DNA from 3 places in the Roseateles sp. P5_D6 genome. Region 3 is predicted to be linked to each of the others. Evidence: riboswitches for the same ligand, from Rfam matches in the RefSeq annotation. Region 3 holds a riboswitch; each other region holds the start of a gene.
What was found. Region 3 has a riboswitch for cyclic di-GMP ahead of ACXJKM_RS04000 (S53 family peptidase). Riboswitches for the same ligand answer to the same signal wherever they lie in the genome.
Positions count from the first base shown of each region.

Region 1: linked by a shared signal. The riboswitch ahead of ACXJKM_RS07485 (hypothetical protein) and the one ahead of ACXJKM_RS04000 (S53 family peptidase) in region 3 are both predicted to bind cyclic di-GMP.
Region 2: linked by a shared signal. The riboswitch ahead of ACXJKM_RS06760 (S8 family serine peptidase) and the one ahead of ACXJKM_RS04000 (S53 family peptidase) in region 3 are both predicted to bind cyclic di-GMP.

Region 1 covers NZ_JBFUMK010000004.1:354,496-358,953, forward strand. Annotated here, with positions in the region: gene ACXJKM_RS07475 (ABC transporter ATP-binding protein) at 1-393, shown strand, start outside; gene ACXJKM_RS07480 (hypothetical protein) at 393-1,844, shown strand; cyclic di-GMP riboswitch class I at 1,977-2,067, shown strand; gene ACXJKM_RS07485 (hypothetical protein) at 2,162-2,986, shown strand; gene ACXJKM_RS07490 (SRPBCC family protein) at 3,137-3,580, opposite strand; gene ACXJKM_RS07495 (flavin reductase family protein) at 3,671-4,147, opposite strand; gene ACXJKM_RS07500 (M48 family metallopeptidase) at 4,219-4,458, shown strand, end outside.
Region 2 covers NZ_JBFUMK010000004.1:201,746-206,203, forward strand. Annotated here, with positions in the region: gene ACXJKM_RS06755 (sensor histidine kinase) at 1-706, opposite strand, end outside; gene ACXJKM_RS06760 (S8 family serine peptidase) at 766-2,925, opposite strand; cyclic di-GMP riboswitch class I at 3,038-3,128, opposite strand; partial or broken gene ACXJKM_RS06765 (GMC oxidoreductase) at 3,382-3,561, shown strand; gene ACXJKM_RS06770 (YCF48-related protein) at 3,610-4,458, opposite strand, start outside.
Region 3 covers NZ_JBFUMK010000002.1:440,919-445,376, forward strand. Annotated here, with positions in the region: gene ACXJKM_RS03990 (response regulator) at 1-245, shown strand, start outside; gene ACXJKM_RS03995 (ATP-binding protein) at 242-2,329, shown strand; cyclic di-GMP riboswitch class I at 2,493-2,579, shown strand; gene ACXJKM_RS04000 (S53 family peptidase) at 2,629-4,437, shown strand.

The DNA of each region.
Region 1 (4,458 bases), on a different contig from region 3:
CTGGATGAGCCCGTCGCCAGCCTGGACCCCGTCGGCCGGCGCGACTTCCTGCGCGAGCTGGTCGACCAGGTGCTGGGCCGCGGCACGACCGTCGTGTTCTCCACCCACATCCTGTCCGACCTGGAGCGGGTCGCCTTCAACCTCGCCTTCCTCAGCGACGGCCGCATCGCCCTGCAGGCGCCGCTGGACGAGCTGCTGGAGCAGGTGCGCGCCTTCACCGGCACCGTCACCGAACTGGCCAGCCTGTTCGCGCGGCTGAACGCCCAGCCGCTCAAGCGCACGCCGCTGGAGGCCGGCCGCGAGCGCGTGCTGGCGCGGCTGCCGGCCGGTGTGAGCGCGCCGCTGGACGCACAGGCCGTCAACCTCGAAGACCTGTTCGCGGAGCTGACGTGATGAAAGCCGCCCCCTACAGCCAATTGCTGCTGGCCTTCTGGCGCCAGCGTGATCGCGAATCCCCCTGGGGCCGCCGGGCGCTGTTCGCCCTGGCCGTGCTGGGCCTGGCGCTGGGCGTCTACCTGGCGCCGCAGCTGGCGGTGCCCATGCTGGCCCTTTCGGCGGCACTGGTGCTGATGTCGCTGTGGATGGCCATCATCGGCAGCCTGATACAGCAGAACCATCCCCATGCCGCGCGCTTCGTGCCCGGCCATCTGCGCCAGACGCTGGAGTCCGCGCTCGCAACCTGGGCCGGCTTGTCGCTGGGCAGCGCAGCCCTGCTGTGGCTTTGCCTGCCGCAGATGCCCTCCTTCGCCCTGCTGCTGCTGGGCGCCGCGGCCGTGCTGGCCTTCATGGGCTGGGCGACGCGCGAATGGCAGCTCTGGCTGGTGATCTCCATCGGGCCGGTGCTGTTCTTCGGCACCGGACTGGACCGGCGGCTGGCGCCTCTGGGCACCGCGCTGCGCGAGCTGTGGCTGGCCCAGCCGCTGTCCGTGCTCGCGCTGAGCCTGCTGGCCCTGGGCTGGTCGCTCACGCGGCTGTTCGGCAGGGGCGATGCGGCCCATGCCGAGGCCTATGCCCGCCTGGGCCGCATGCGCCGCGCCGCCGAGGACAGCATGCAGGGCAAATACGCCGGCGCCGCCGCCTTCGGTCGCGTGGGCGAATGGCTGAGCCAGCCTTTTGCGCTCGCCGTGTCGGCCTGGCAGTGCCATGTCGTCGCGCAGGCCGAACCGACTGGCCAGAGCGCCATGCGCCGCGCCGAGATCGTGCTGCATGGCCGGCAGCACTGGCTGCACCAGAGCCTGGGCGCCGTGATGGCCGTGGGCATCGCCGCGCTGAGCTTCTTCATCGCGTTTGCGCTGGCCGGCCAGGGCCTGCAGGACAACTGGACCAAAGGCGCCTACGGCATGGCCATCGGCCTGGCGAGCATCGGTTTCAACCCTTGCTTCACCCTGCCCAACATGCTCTGGCACAGCCGCCGCGAACAGGCCCTGATGCGGCTGCTGCCAGGCCTGCCGCAGGGAGAGGCGCTGAACCGCGCGGTTGCGCGGATGCAGTTGCGCCACGCCCTGGTTGCCTGGACGCTGACGACCGCCGGCCTGGGCCTGCTGGCCTGGGCCGCGAACAATGCCGCACTGCTGTGCCTGGCCTTTGGCGCCCTGCCACTGAGCACCGGCTGGCTGCTGCGCGCGCCTTCGCGCATGAAGTCGCCCACGGCCTGGACCACCGTCGTGCCCATCCTGGCCTTCATGCTGATGGGCTGGGGCATGTTCCTGCTGCAAAAGGATCTGGGCGCGCCGCTGCCTCTGCTGGCAGGCATCAGTGTTGCGCTCAGCGCCGCGCTGGGCGCATGGCGCTGGCGCACGCTGAGCGCTGCGCCAACGGCCTTGCCGGCCGGTCGCTTGAGCTGAAAACGCTCGGCGCAAGCCCGCCGCAAGCTTCAAAAACCGCTCGTCGCGGGCCTCGCGCCGCTCGCCGGTCGGGGGTCTCGGTTCGTGAACTGACGCACGGACAAAACACGGCTTACATCCGCACACTGCGTCCCATGCAGTCGGCAAACCCGTCGAAAGGCGGGGACGCAAAGCCACCGGTCTTCGTGCTCTGACAGGAGCAAAAGACAGCGGGGCCGCCCTGGGCGGACAAGGACATGTCCGCAGCGTGGCACACGGGGAGGTGCCGGCTACTGCCCAGTAGCCCCACCCTTTGCATCAACCCGAAAGACCACGCCATGAAGTACCAAGCCATTGCCTTCGCTGCCCTCGCCCTGTTCGCCCAGGCCAGCTTCGCCGCCGACCCGACGGCCCAGCTCACCGGCCTCGTGCGCATCGTCAAGAGCGACGGTCAGACCGTCCTCGCCCAGGCCGCGCCCATGCTCGTCGCCGCCAACGGCACGGCCACGGGCGCCATGCCCCAGATCACCGTCAGCGAGAAGGATGCCTTCATCTCCAGCCTCGGCCGCTGCGCCTTCAACTTCAAGTACGACGAGGTCAGCGCCTCGGCCGTGGCCACCAGCACCAACCGCATCTACAGCAACGACACACTGATCGCGCAGAACACGCAAATCGCGCTGACGCCCAAGGTCGTCAAGACGATCTGGACCCAGCCCTATCTCTTCGCCGGCGCGAACAACGTGAAGGTCGTCGTCAATGTCGACGGCGTGCCGAGCACGGGCTGGGTGCGCATCAACGTGAGCGGCACCTGCGGCAAGCCCGCCGCGGCACCAGCTCCGGCACCCGTGGCCGCACCGCCCGCACCGGCCCCGTCGCCCGCTCCCGCACCGGTCGTCTATGTCCAGCCGGGCTCTGGCGACTGGAACAACCTCAACAACGCCTGGGGCTACAGCAACTACGCGGCAACCCAGCTCAAGGGCAAGGGCTATGCGAAGTACGCCGAGATCGTGCGCCTGAACGCCGCCCTCACGACGGCGATCAACGCCAAGAAGATCTCGACCGGTGACTACGGCAGCCTGATGGCGGCCTGGAACGCACTGATGGCCGACCCCGCCTTCAAGGCCGCGATGGCGGCCATCGTGCCGACACCAGGCGTCAAGTAAAGACCCCTCGTCCAGTCCCGCTCCGCTGAACACGAGCGGGCCTAACCGGCCCCCCGAGGGGGCGGCGATGCTTGGCGGCATTGAGCCGCAAGCACATCGCCATGGCGGGCCGGCTAGGGGCGGCCCGTCGCTCGGCCCGAGCGCACCACGTTACTGGTTGATTTCCGGCTCGGCCAGCTGGGCCAGCAGGGTCAGCGACTCCTGCCAGCCCAGGTAGCAGGCCTCGGCCGGGATCATGGCCGGGATGCCTTCCTGCTTGATGTGCACCTCGGTGCCGCAGAACACGGCGCGCAGCTCGACGGTCGTCGTCATCTCGCCGGGCAAGTTGGGGTCGTCAAAGGCCGCCGTGTAGCGCAGCTTCTGGCCTGGCACCAGTTCCAGGTAGCGGCCGCCAAAGCTGTGGCCGCCGCCGGTCGTGAAGTTGGTGAACGACATCTTGTATGTGCCGCCCACCTTGGCGTCCATTTCATGGACGGTGCCGGTGAAGCCATGCGGCGGCAGCCACTTGGCCATGGCGGCCGGTGTCGTGAAGGCGCGGTAGACGCGGTCGGGCGGGCAGCGCAGCACGCGGTGCAGGGTGACGGTGTTGGTCATGGTCGATTCCGTGGTTGGACAGAGGATGGCCCTCTGTCATGACGACGATCAGAGCCCGACCGGATCGACAACGCCAACCCGGAAAAAACCCTAGATCGGCAACTCGGTGAAATAACGGCCGCCGTGGAAGATCAGCGGCTGAGCGCCGAGCCGGGACGAGCAACGCTCGACTTCGCCGACGAAGATGACGTGGTCGCCCTCCTCGTAACGGCTGCGGTTGGCGCATTCGAAGACGGCAGCAGCCCCCTCCAGCACCGGCGCGCCGCCCGCGCCCTCGTGCCAGGCCACGCCGGCGAAGCGATCGATGTCACGCGTCGCGAAGCGCTGGGCCAGCTCCTTCTGGTCGGCCGCGAGGATGTTGATGGCGTAATGCGAGCCATGCGAGAACACCGGCATGGAGCCGGCGCGGCGCGCCAGGCTCCACAGCACCAGGGGCGGGTCCAAGGACACGGAGTTGAAGGAATTGGCGGTGAGGCCGACCAGGCCGCCGTCCGCAGCGCGAACGGTGACGATGGTCACGCCGGTGGCAAACATGCCCAGTGCGGCGCGGAATTGCTGGCTGTCCATGGGGTGATTGTCGCCAGTCCCGCGCCGCTGTCCTACGAAAGCCGCCATCGCCGCCCAAGCACAATGTCGGCATGGATGCCGACGACTTCCAGGTCCGCGACGACCTGCAGTTCACTGACCCGCCGACGCGCATGTTCGGCGCCTGCGCCGACTGCGCCGCCGGCCGCTGCGCGCCACCGGCCCTGCGCGGCCGCCGCCTGTTCACCGGGCTGCTTGCCGCTACCGGTGCCGCAGCGTTCATGCCAGCCTGGGCACGCGAAGGCGTGGAGGTCGGGCCCAAGAGCAAGTTCACCGGCTTCGTGTCGGCCGAC
Region 2 (4,458 bases), on a different contig from region 3:
CGGCCGCTTCCTCGCGGCGAAAGAAGAAGTGGCCGGTCGTCAGCAGGATCACGATGATCGGCGTGGCCGCGACGACGACGACGATGCCCGACTGCCGGAAGCTGAGGAACAGCAATGTCGCCACCGAGGCGTTGCCCGCGTAGGCGATGCCAAGCCAGCCGAATGCGTCGACGAATGCCCGGACCGACAGCGGCTCGTTGCGCTTGAGCCGTGGCACGGCCGTGGCCATCACGGTGTTCAGCACGAAGTAGGCGAGCGCAAACAGGATCGCGCCCAGCAGGATCAGGCTGTCGCTCTCCAGCTGATGGCTACGCAGTTCGCCCAGTGCCACGTGCAGCACCGTGCCGGCGCTGAACATGGCAATGGCCGCCATCGCGGGGCTGGCGATGCGGCTGGTCCAGCGCTTGGAGGTGCGCCAGGCGCCGACCAGCGCTTCCGCTGCCGACGCCACGGCCGCGGCCTCCGGCCCGTTCAGCAGCAGCAGCAGGAAGATGAAGATCTCGCCAGCGGTGAACGAGTTCGTTGAACGCGGAATCCGCACCGGCACCAGCCCGGCCAGCATCGCCAGCAGCGTGCCGCCCACCACGCGCAACCAGGCATCCGGCGAAAGGCTCACAACGTGGCGCAACGAGTGCGCGAGCACCACCACACCGATGCAGACCACCGCCCACCAATACACCGCCGCCTTGCGGTTGTAGTCCGGCATCAGTGCCTGATGGACGCGCCGAGGCCAGCTCACTCCGGGCTCGGCGCCTGCAGCAACCATCATCGTTCGCCGGTGCGGGCAACTTCGCTGAGCACGACACCCTCGCTGAGCACCACGCCCTCGCTCAGCACGACACCCTCGCTGAGCACCACGCCTTCGCTCAGCACCACGCCTTCGCTGAGGACGACCCCTTCGCTGAGGACCACACCCTCACTGAGGACGACGCCTTCGCTGAGCACCACACCGCTGCCCGATGCCAGCCAGCCGGAAAGCGTCGCGGTGGGGACGAAGACGCCCGTGCGACCCAGCAGCGAACTGCGGCCGACCAGCGAATTCAGCGTGATGACGCCGTCGGTCAGGAAGCGCTGCCCCGTCGGCACGGGAGACGCCGTGATCGTCGACAGCGCCGCGCCGGGGCGGATCTGGACAGTAACGCGCGTCGCGCTGCCGCCCACCCAGAACAGGCCCGGGTCGTACACCGGCTGGTAGCGGGTGAAAAGCGCGCTGCCGCTGTAGAGGTGGCGCCCGCCGGCGAAGATGATGCGACTCCAGGGCACCGACTGACCGCCGATGATCGACACCGGCGCGGGCATCACCTGGCCCGGCGCCAGCAGCGGCGCACCCGCCGCGATGCGGCCGCTGGCGATGACCGTGGCGAGATCGCTGCGCAGCGCACCGGCCAGCCGCACCGCGCCGTCGACGTTCAACAGGCCCGCGCCCTGCTGCAGCAGGTTGGCGCCCGGCAGGGCCTGCGCGGTGTACTGCAGGATCGCCTTCACCAACGGGGGCGTCAGGCCGGGGTTGGCCTGCAACATCAGGGCCACGGTACCGGACACCACCGGCGCAGCGACCGAAGTGCCGCTCAGGTCCATCAGCTCGCGGCCCCGCGGCTGCGCCGTGCCGCCATAGGGCGCCGACAGCGAGGGGAAGTCCGTGGCGAGCGTGCTGCCGGCCGCCATCGGGCCGACGATGCGATTGCCCGGAGCCACCAGGTCCGGCTTGAGCAGGTTGTCGGCGACGCGGCGCCCGTCGGGCAGGAACAGGCCGCCGCGGGTGGGCCCGCGGGAACTGAAATGGTTGACTGCGTCGTCGCTGCGCGAGGCCGTCGCCTGCGTGTTGGCCGACCCCACGGTGATGACCGAGGGCTCGTTGCCCGGCGAGCTGATCGTGCCGTAGCGCTCCTGGCCGGAAGCGTCCGTGCCGTAGTTGCCGGCGGCAACGACCACCACGAGGCCGGCTGCGCTCGCGCCGCGCAGAGCGCCGCACAGCGGGTCGGTCCGATACGACTCGGTCGAATCGGCGGCAAGGCTCACGTTGAGCACGCGGATGTTTTGCTGCTTCGCATGCGCGATGACCCAGTCGATCCCGGCCAGCACATCGCTCAGCTCGCCTTCGCCGCGGCTGTCAAGCACCTTGACGTCGACCAGCGAGGCCTGGGTGGCGATGCCGCTCGACTCGGGCAGACGCGACGTCGAGCGGCCTGCGGCGACGCCCGCGACATGCGTGCCGTGGCCATATGCATCCGCCCCGCCCGCCGCTTGGGGGCGTTCATCGAGCGCCGCGTCGGATCGGTCGACGCCGGGCTGCCAGGCGCGGCCCGCGCCGCCTTGCGTCACCTTCTCAAAGTCGACGGCGCGTGCGACCCGCGAGCGCTGGCCATCGGTGAACGCGGTGTGGTTCCCAGCGATGCCCGAATCCAGCACGGCGATGGCGACGCCCGAGCCGTCCAGGCCCCGCGCCGCGCCGATCGTGGCGGCACGCACGTCGGCTGCGCCGGTGGAGGCCTCGGTCAGGCTGAACGTGCGGGCCGCGCGCCGGTTCGGCGAGATGCTCTGCACGTCCGGCCGCGCAGCGAGCGCGTCAACCTTGTCAACGGGCAAGGTCACGAAAAGCGCCGGCACCGACTGGTAGCGCCAGTAGACGGTGCCTCCCGCCGCCACGACCGCGCGGCGGAGCTCGACCAGCTCGGCGTCCCGCCCGTCGCTGACGACCAGGGTGTGCACGTAGCGGCGACCAGCCAGTTCCTGTTGCCAGCGCTGGCGAGGCGCAGCGGCCGAATCGACGGCCTGGCGCAGATCGGCGGCAATCTTGTCGCGCGGCGCTGCTTGCGCCAGTGCAGGCCACAGCAATGCAGCCAGCGTCAGCAGCAGCGCAAGCGCCGCGTGCAGGCGCCACTCGATCAGAACTACGAATCGAAGAGGGAGCGTGGTGGACTTCATGGACAGCTTTCGTTGTTGCGCTGATTCCTACGCACACGCCCGGTCGGGCGTCGCGCCGCATCCCGGCGACGGAAGAGCTGCCATGTCGACGGCGACCTGCCGGCGGCTTGTCCTTGGCAACCCCGCTGTCGTAACCCGCCAGGCGGGCCTTAGACCGGAAGCTTTGCGACCCCGGCTTTCGCTCGGGTGTGCCTTTGTCATCAGTGAAAAAGAATGTATTTGAAATCGCAGCGACGCGTTGTGAACAAGTGGCGCTTCCGGCAGCGCCGGGTGACCGTTACACATCGACGGTTCGGTCATGAATGCAGCACCGCCCAGATAGGAAGTCATGCGCCGATCGACGCAAGCCATGTTGGGGTGCCCGGGCCTCAGTCTTGCGCTGCAGCAGCTGACGCTGGCGGCGGCCGTAGTACCAGACCGACGAGGAACTGGCGCGCGATATCAACAACCATCTAGCCCGTGGGCACCTGCCGCATGGGCCGCAAGGACGACCCCGGTGCGGTGGTCGACTCACGGCTGCGCGTGCGCGGGCTGCGCATCGCGGATGCGAGCGTGATGCCGACGATCAAGAGCGGGAACACGAATTCGCCGACATTGATGATTGCGGAGAAGTTGGCGGGGTGGCTGGTAGCGTGAGCCGCGCCTGGTCGGCGCGTTCCGCCACAGCGCACCGGGGCCGGCGCACTAACGCCCCCCGTTGCCGGTAGCCAGCACCGTCCCCGCCTCACCTTCGATCCAGGCCGTCTTGCTGTCCACGGTCTGGATGCGCCACAGGTCGCGGTCTGCTTGTGTGGGCTGTCTGACCCACGTCTTGCCGCCATCCGTGGTGGCAACAACCATGCCTCCACGGCCCACCGCCCATCCGTTGTTGGCATCGGCGAACGCAATGTCAGCGAACTGCCCGCTGACGCCCGTCACCTCGGTCCAGGTGGCGCCAGCGTCGTCCGAACGGTACAAGCCGAAGGTTTGCGCGGACCACCAGGTCTTGGCATCGCTCGCGATGACTTTGCTGCGCGTGTTGAACGGCGATTCAACGTTGGGCGCGAGAACCGTCCAGGTCTGGCCATCGTCCACCGTACTTGCCAGCAACGTGCCACGTCCATAGATGACGATCTGTCGCCCGTCTCCGAAGAACAGCCCACCTACGCTCACCGTCTGCGGCGGTGACAGGGTCATCCACGTCTGGCCGCCATCGCGGGTAAACACCAGCCCGCGCCGATCGGTCGGCTCGCCCCAGCCACGGTTGGCGTCGACGAAGTCGAATCGCACCAGGCCCCCATGAACTAGCTGGCCATCACGCCATGTGGCGCCGCCATCCGACGTCTTGTACAGGCGGCCGTCGCTCTGCAGCATCCAGCCGATCTTGTCGTCGACGAAGCGCAGCGCCGTGTTGGTGGCCGTGGAGGGCAGGCCCGTGCTCGGCTTGGTCGTCCAGGTTCGCCCGCCGTCGCTCGTCTGGCGCAGTTGGCCCGTCGCATCCAGACCAAGGCCGCGCTTGGCGTCGAGGAAGGCGAGTTTCATGGAGTACTCGCC
Region 3 (4,458 bases):
TCATCTCCAAGCCCTGGGCCGACTTCGACCTGCTCAGCGCCGTGCGCCAGGTGTTGCGCATCCGCGAGCTGACGATGGAGAACCAGCGCCTGGCTGACCAGGTGCGCCAGCAGATGGGCGTGCTTACCGCCCAAGAGGCGGAGCTGCGCCGCCTGGAGCGGCTCGAACCGGGCATCACCCATGTGAAATGGGGCAGCGACGGCTCGTTCATCCTGGAGGACCCGGATGAAGAGGTGAAGTGGTGACCGTACTGACGGTCGACTTCAGCCTGGCGCTGCAGGCCGTCAGTGCGTCGGTCCTGGTGCATGGATCGGACCGCATCCTGTTCGCCAACGCGGCGATGGAACGCCTGCTGGGCTATGGGCTGGAGGCGCTGCAGCAGATGCCGCCGCACGGCTGGGCAGCGCCCGAGTTCGCCGATGAGTTGCGGCGCTATGGCCAGCGGGCGCTGGCCGAGGAAGGCGAGCTGCCCGCGATCGAGATCGAGGCGCTGACGGGCAGCGGCTCGCTGCGCGTGCTGGAAGTCAAGGCGCATCGCGTCATGCTCGACGGCCAACCCTGTGCGGTGCTGACCGGGCAGGACCTCAGCGACATCCGCCACGTGCAGACCAGCCTGCTGGACATCGGCCGCGTGCTCTACCAGATCCTCGAGAACAACCCGGTGGCCACGCTCGTGATCGACAAGTCTCACCGCGTCACGCACTGGAACGCCTCCTGCGCCCAGCTCACCGGCCGCGACGCCTCCGAGATGCTGGGCCGCGACGACACCTGGCGCGCCTTCTACCCCGAAGCCAGGCCGCTGCTGGTCGACCTGATCCTGGACGGCAATGTCGAGCAGGAGCGCCAGCGCCTGTACGGCCGGCACTGCCAACCGTCGCCGCACATCGCCAACGCCTACGAGGTCGAGGGCTATTTCCCCAATTTCGGCCGGGAAGGGCGCTGGCTCTACTTCACGGCCGCCCCGCTGGTCGATGCCCACGGCGAAGTCGTCGGCGCCATCGAGACACTCCAGGACATCACGCGACGGCGCCAGGCCGAGGACGAACTCCGCCGCCATCGCAACGAACTCGAGAACATGATCGCGGACCGCACGGCCGAGTTGCTGAGCACCCACCATGAACTCGAAGCCTTTCTGGAGAACGCGTCGGTAGGCATCATCGCGACGGCCAATCAGCAGATCCAGCGCGGCAACAAGAAGTTCATCGAGATGTTCGAACTCGGTGACGTCCCGCCCCATGGACTGCCGACGCGCCGCCTGTTCAAGAGCGACGAAGACTTCGAAGCGCTGAGCCAGATCGCCATCCCGGTGCTGTCGCGGGGCGGCTCGCTGCTGCACGAGATGGAGGTCTGCACGCTGGCCGGCAACACGCTGTGGGTGCAGATCATTGCCTACGTATCCAACCCCGAGGAGCCGACAGCGGGCACCTGGTGGCTGCTGCAGGACCGCACGGAGGTGCGCCGCGTGCAGCGTGAGCTGGAGCTCAACTACGAGCGCATCAAGCAGACCAACAACCGGCTTGAGGAAGCGCAGAACCAGCTGCTGCAGGCCGAGAAGATGGCCTCCATCGGCCAGCTCGCCGCCGGTGTCGCCCACGAAATCAACAACCCGATCGGCTTTGTCAGCTCCAACCTCGGCTCGCTGCGCGGCTATGTCCAACCTGTCTTCGCGTTGCTCGCACTGCTGAGGAAGACGCCGGCCGACGCGCTGCCTCGCGATGTGCGAGAAGAGCTGGACCGGGTGGATGCCGCCGTCGACCTGAGCTTCGTGCAGGAGGACCTGCCCCAGTTGCTCGACGAGAGCGAGGAGGGGCTGTCGCGGGTCAAGAAGATCGTGCAGGACCTCAAGGACTTCTCGCGCGTCGACCATGCCGATTGGCAGGACGCCGACCTCAATGCCGGGCTGGACTCGACGCTCAACGTCGTCATGAACGAGGTCAAGTACAAGGCCGAGGTTCGCAAGGACTATGCCGTGCTGCCCCCGGTGCACTGCATCGCCGCGCAGCTCAACCAGGTCTTCATGAATCTGATCGTCAATGCGGCCCATGCCATCAAGGAGCGCGGCACGATCACGCTGACCACGCGCGCCGAGGATGGCTGGGTTCGCATCGAGATCGCAGACACGGGCAGCGGCATGAGCGAGGAGGTCAAGCGGCGCATCTTCGAGCCCTTCTTCACGACCAAACCCGTCGGCCAAGGGACGGGCCTGGGCCTGTCCCTTTCATTCTCCATCGTGCAAAAGCACGGCGGTCGCATCGAAGTGGATTCCCAACCCGGCGTCGGCACGCGCTTCACGGTCTGGATCCCGCTGCACCCGCCGCAGCCCGCCTGAGCTTTTGTGTCCTGCGTGACACAAAGCAACCACAGGGCAGTAACTCACGAAACGCAGACTGGCGGCATCGAAAGCTCGCGCTGCCCGCCGAGTCAGAAGTCACGCAGCGCCTTTGTCGGGCCCCGTATCTCGGCACCCCGGCGCCTAGACTGAACCTGTTTCACAACCCAGAGGGCAAACCCGTCGAAAGGCGGGGACGCAAAGCCACCGGCCTACAGCGCGCAAGCGCCACGGCAGCGGGGCCGCCAAGACCGGCAGGTCTTGATCGGCGTGGCCCTCCTTCGTACGAGAACCCGGCCATGCGCAGTACCCGCCCTGTCTCCTGGACTTCCTGGACCTTCAGCCTGCTGACCGCCGCGGCCCTCACCGCTTGTGGCGGTGGCAGCAGCGACAGCCCGACCGTCCAGGTCAGCGAGGCGGCCTCGGTCATCAACCTGACCGTTGATCTTGCCGATGGCGCCGCCGCCAGCGTCGAGGCTAAGCCCAGCTTCCACACCGCCGCCGTCGATCTCGAAGAACCCGACAACGGTGCCGCACCCCACCGCAGCCACGCCCTGGCCGGCGTCGCCACCCAAGGCCTGACGCGCGACCGCCTGGACGAGGCCATGCGGCCTCGCGCCTTCGCGGCGGGTGCAGGCGAAGCCGCCCCGATGGCGACGTCCACTGCCGTGACGACCTATACGCCGGCACAGATCCGCGCCGCCTACGCGCAGCCGGCCCTGCCCGCCAGCACCGCCGGCCTGACCGCCGCCCAGGCCGCCCAGCTCGGCGCCGGGCAGACCATCTACATCGTCAACGCCAAGCACGACCCCAACATCGCCGCCGAACTGGCCGCCTTCAACACCAAGTTCGCGCTGCCGACCTGCAGCTCGCGCACCCTGGCGGCCAACGCCAGCCTGCCGCTGGCCAAAGCCTCCCCGTCCAGCTGCGAGCTGGTCATTGCCTACAGCACGACCGCCGGCGCCCTGACCGCCACGGCGCCCGCCTATGACAGCGGCTGGGCCACCGAGATTGCGCTGGACGTGCAATGGGCCCACGCGACGGCACCGCTGGCGCGCCTCGTCCTCATCGAAGCGCCGGATGCCGGCGTCGGCAGCCTGTCCAAGGCCGTGGCCCTGGCCAACAGGATGGGCACCGGCGTCGTGTCCATGAGCTTCGGCGCCGCCGAGGGCAGCTGGACGTCGAGCTATGACGGCGCCTTCGCCACCGCCGGCATGAGTTACCTGGCCGCCACCGGTGACAACGGCGCGGCCGTGTCCTGGCCTTCGGTGTCGACCCGCGTCGTGGCCGTCGGCGGCACCACGCTGAGCTACAGCAGCGGTGCGCGCAGCGAAACCACCTGGACCGGCACCGGCGGCGGCACCAGCGCCTATGTGGCCCTGCCCAGCTACCAGAGCGGCACCATTGGCGGCTACGCCAAGCGCGCCGTCGCCGACGTCGCCTTCAACGCCGACCCCAACTCCGGCCAGTACGTGGCGCTGATTGCACAGGGCGCGACGACGACGCGCTGGGTCAGCGCCGGCGGCACCAGCCTGGCCACGCCGCAATGGGCCGGCCTGCTGGCCGTGGCCAACGCGATGCGCGCCGCCGCCAGCAAGGCCCTGCTCGGCCAGCCTCACGCCGCCCTCTACCAGCAGATCGGCGCCGTGCCGACGCAATACGCCGCCGCCTTCAAGGACGTGGCCAGCGGCAGCAACGGCACATGCACGAGCTGCGCCGCCAAGGCCGGCTATGACACGCCCACCGGCTGGGGCACGCCCAACGTCAGCGCCCTGCTGAGCAGCCTCAGCGGCGCCAGCGTCACGACCTCGACGACCACCCCCACGCCGACGACCAGCAGCGGCCCCACGCTGACGACCACCAGCCTGAGCGGCACGGCCGGCAAGGCTCTCGCCGCCACCATCGGCTACTCGGCGCCGGGCGCGAGCTCGCTGAGCATCAGCATCAGCGGTGCCGCCAGCGGCATGAGCTTCTCGGCCACCGGCAGCGGCCTCGCCCTGAACTGGGCCAACCCGGTAGCCGGCCGCACCAACCTCGTCATCACGCTGAAGGACAACCTCGGCCAGACGAGCACGGGCAACGTGACGGTGACGATCAACGCGAGCTGAACTCAGCACTGGCGACTGCTC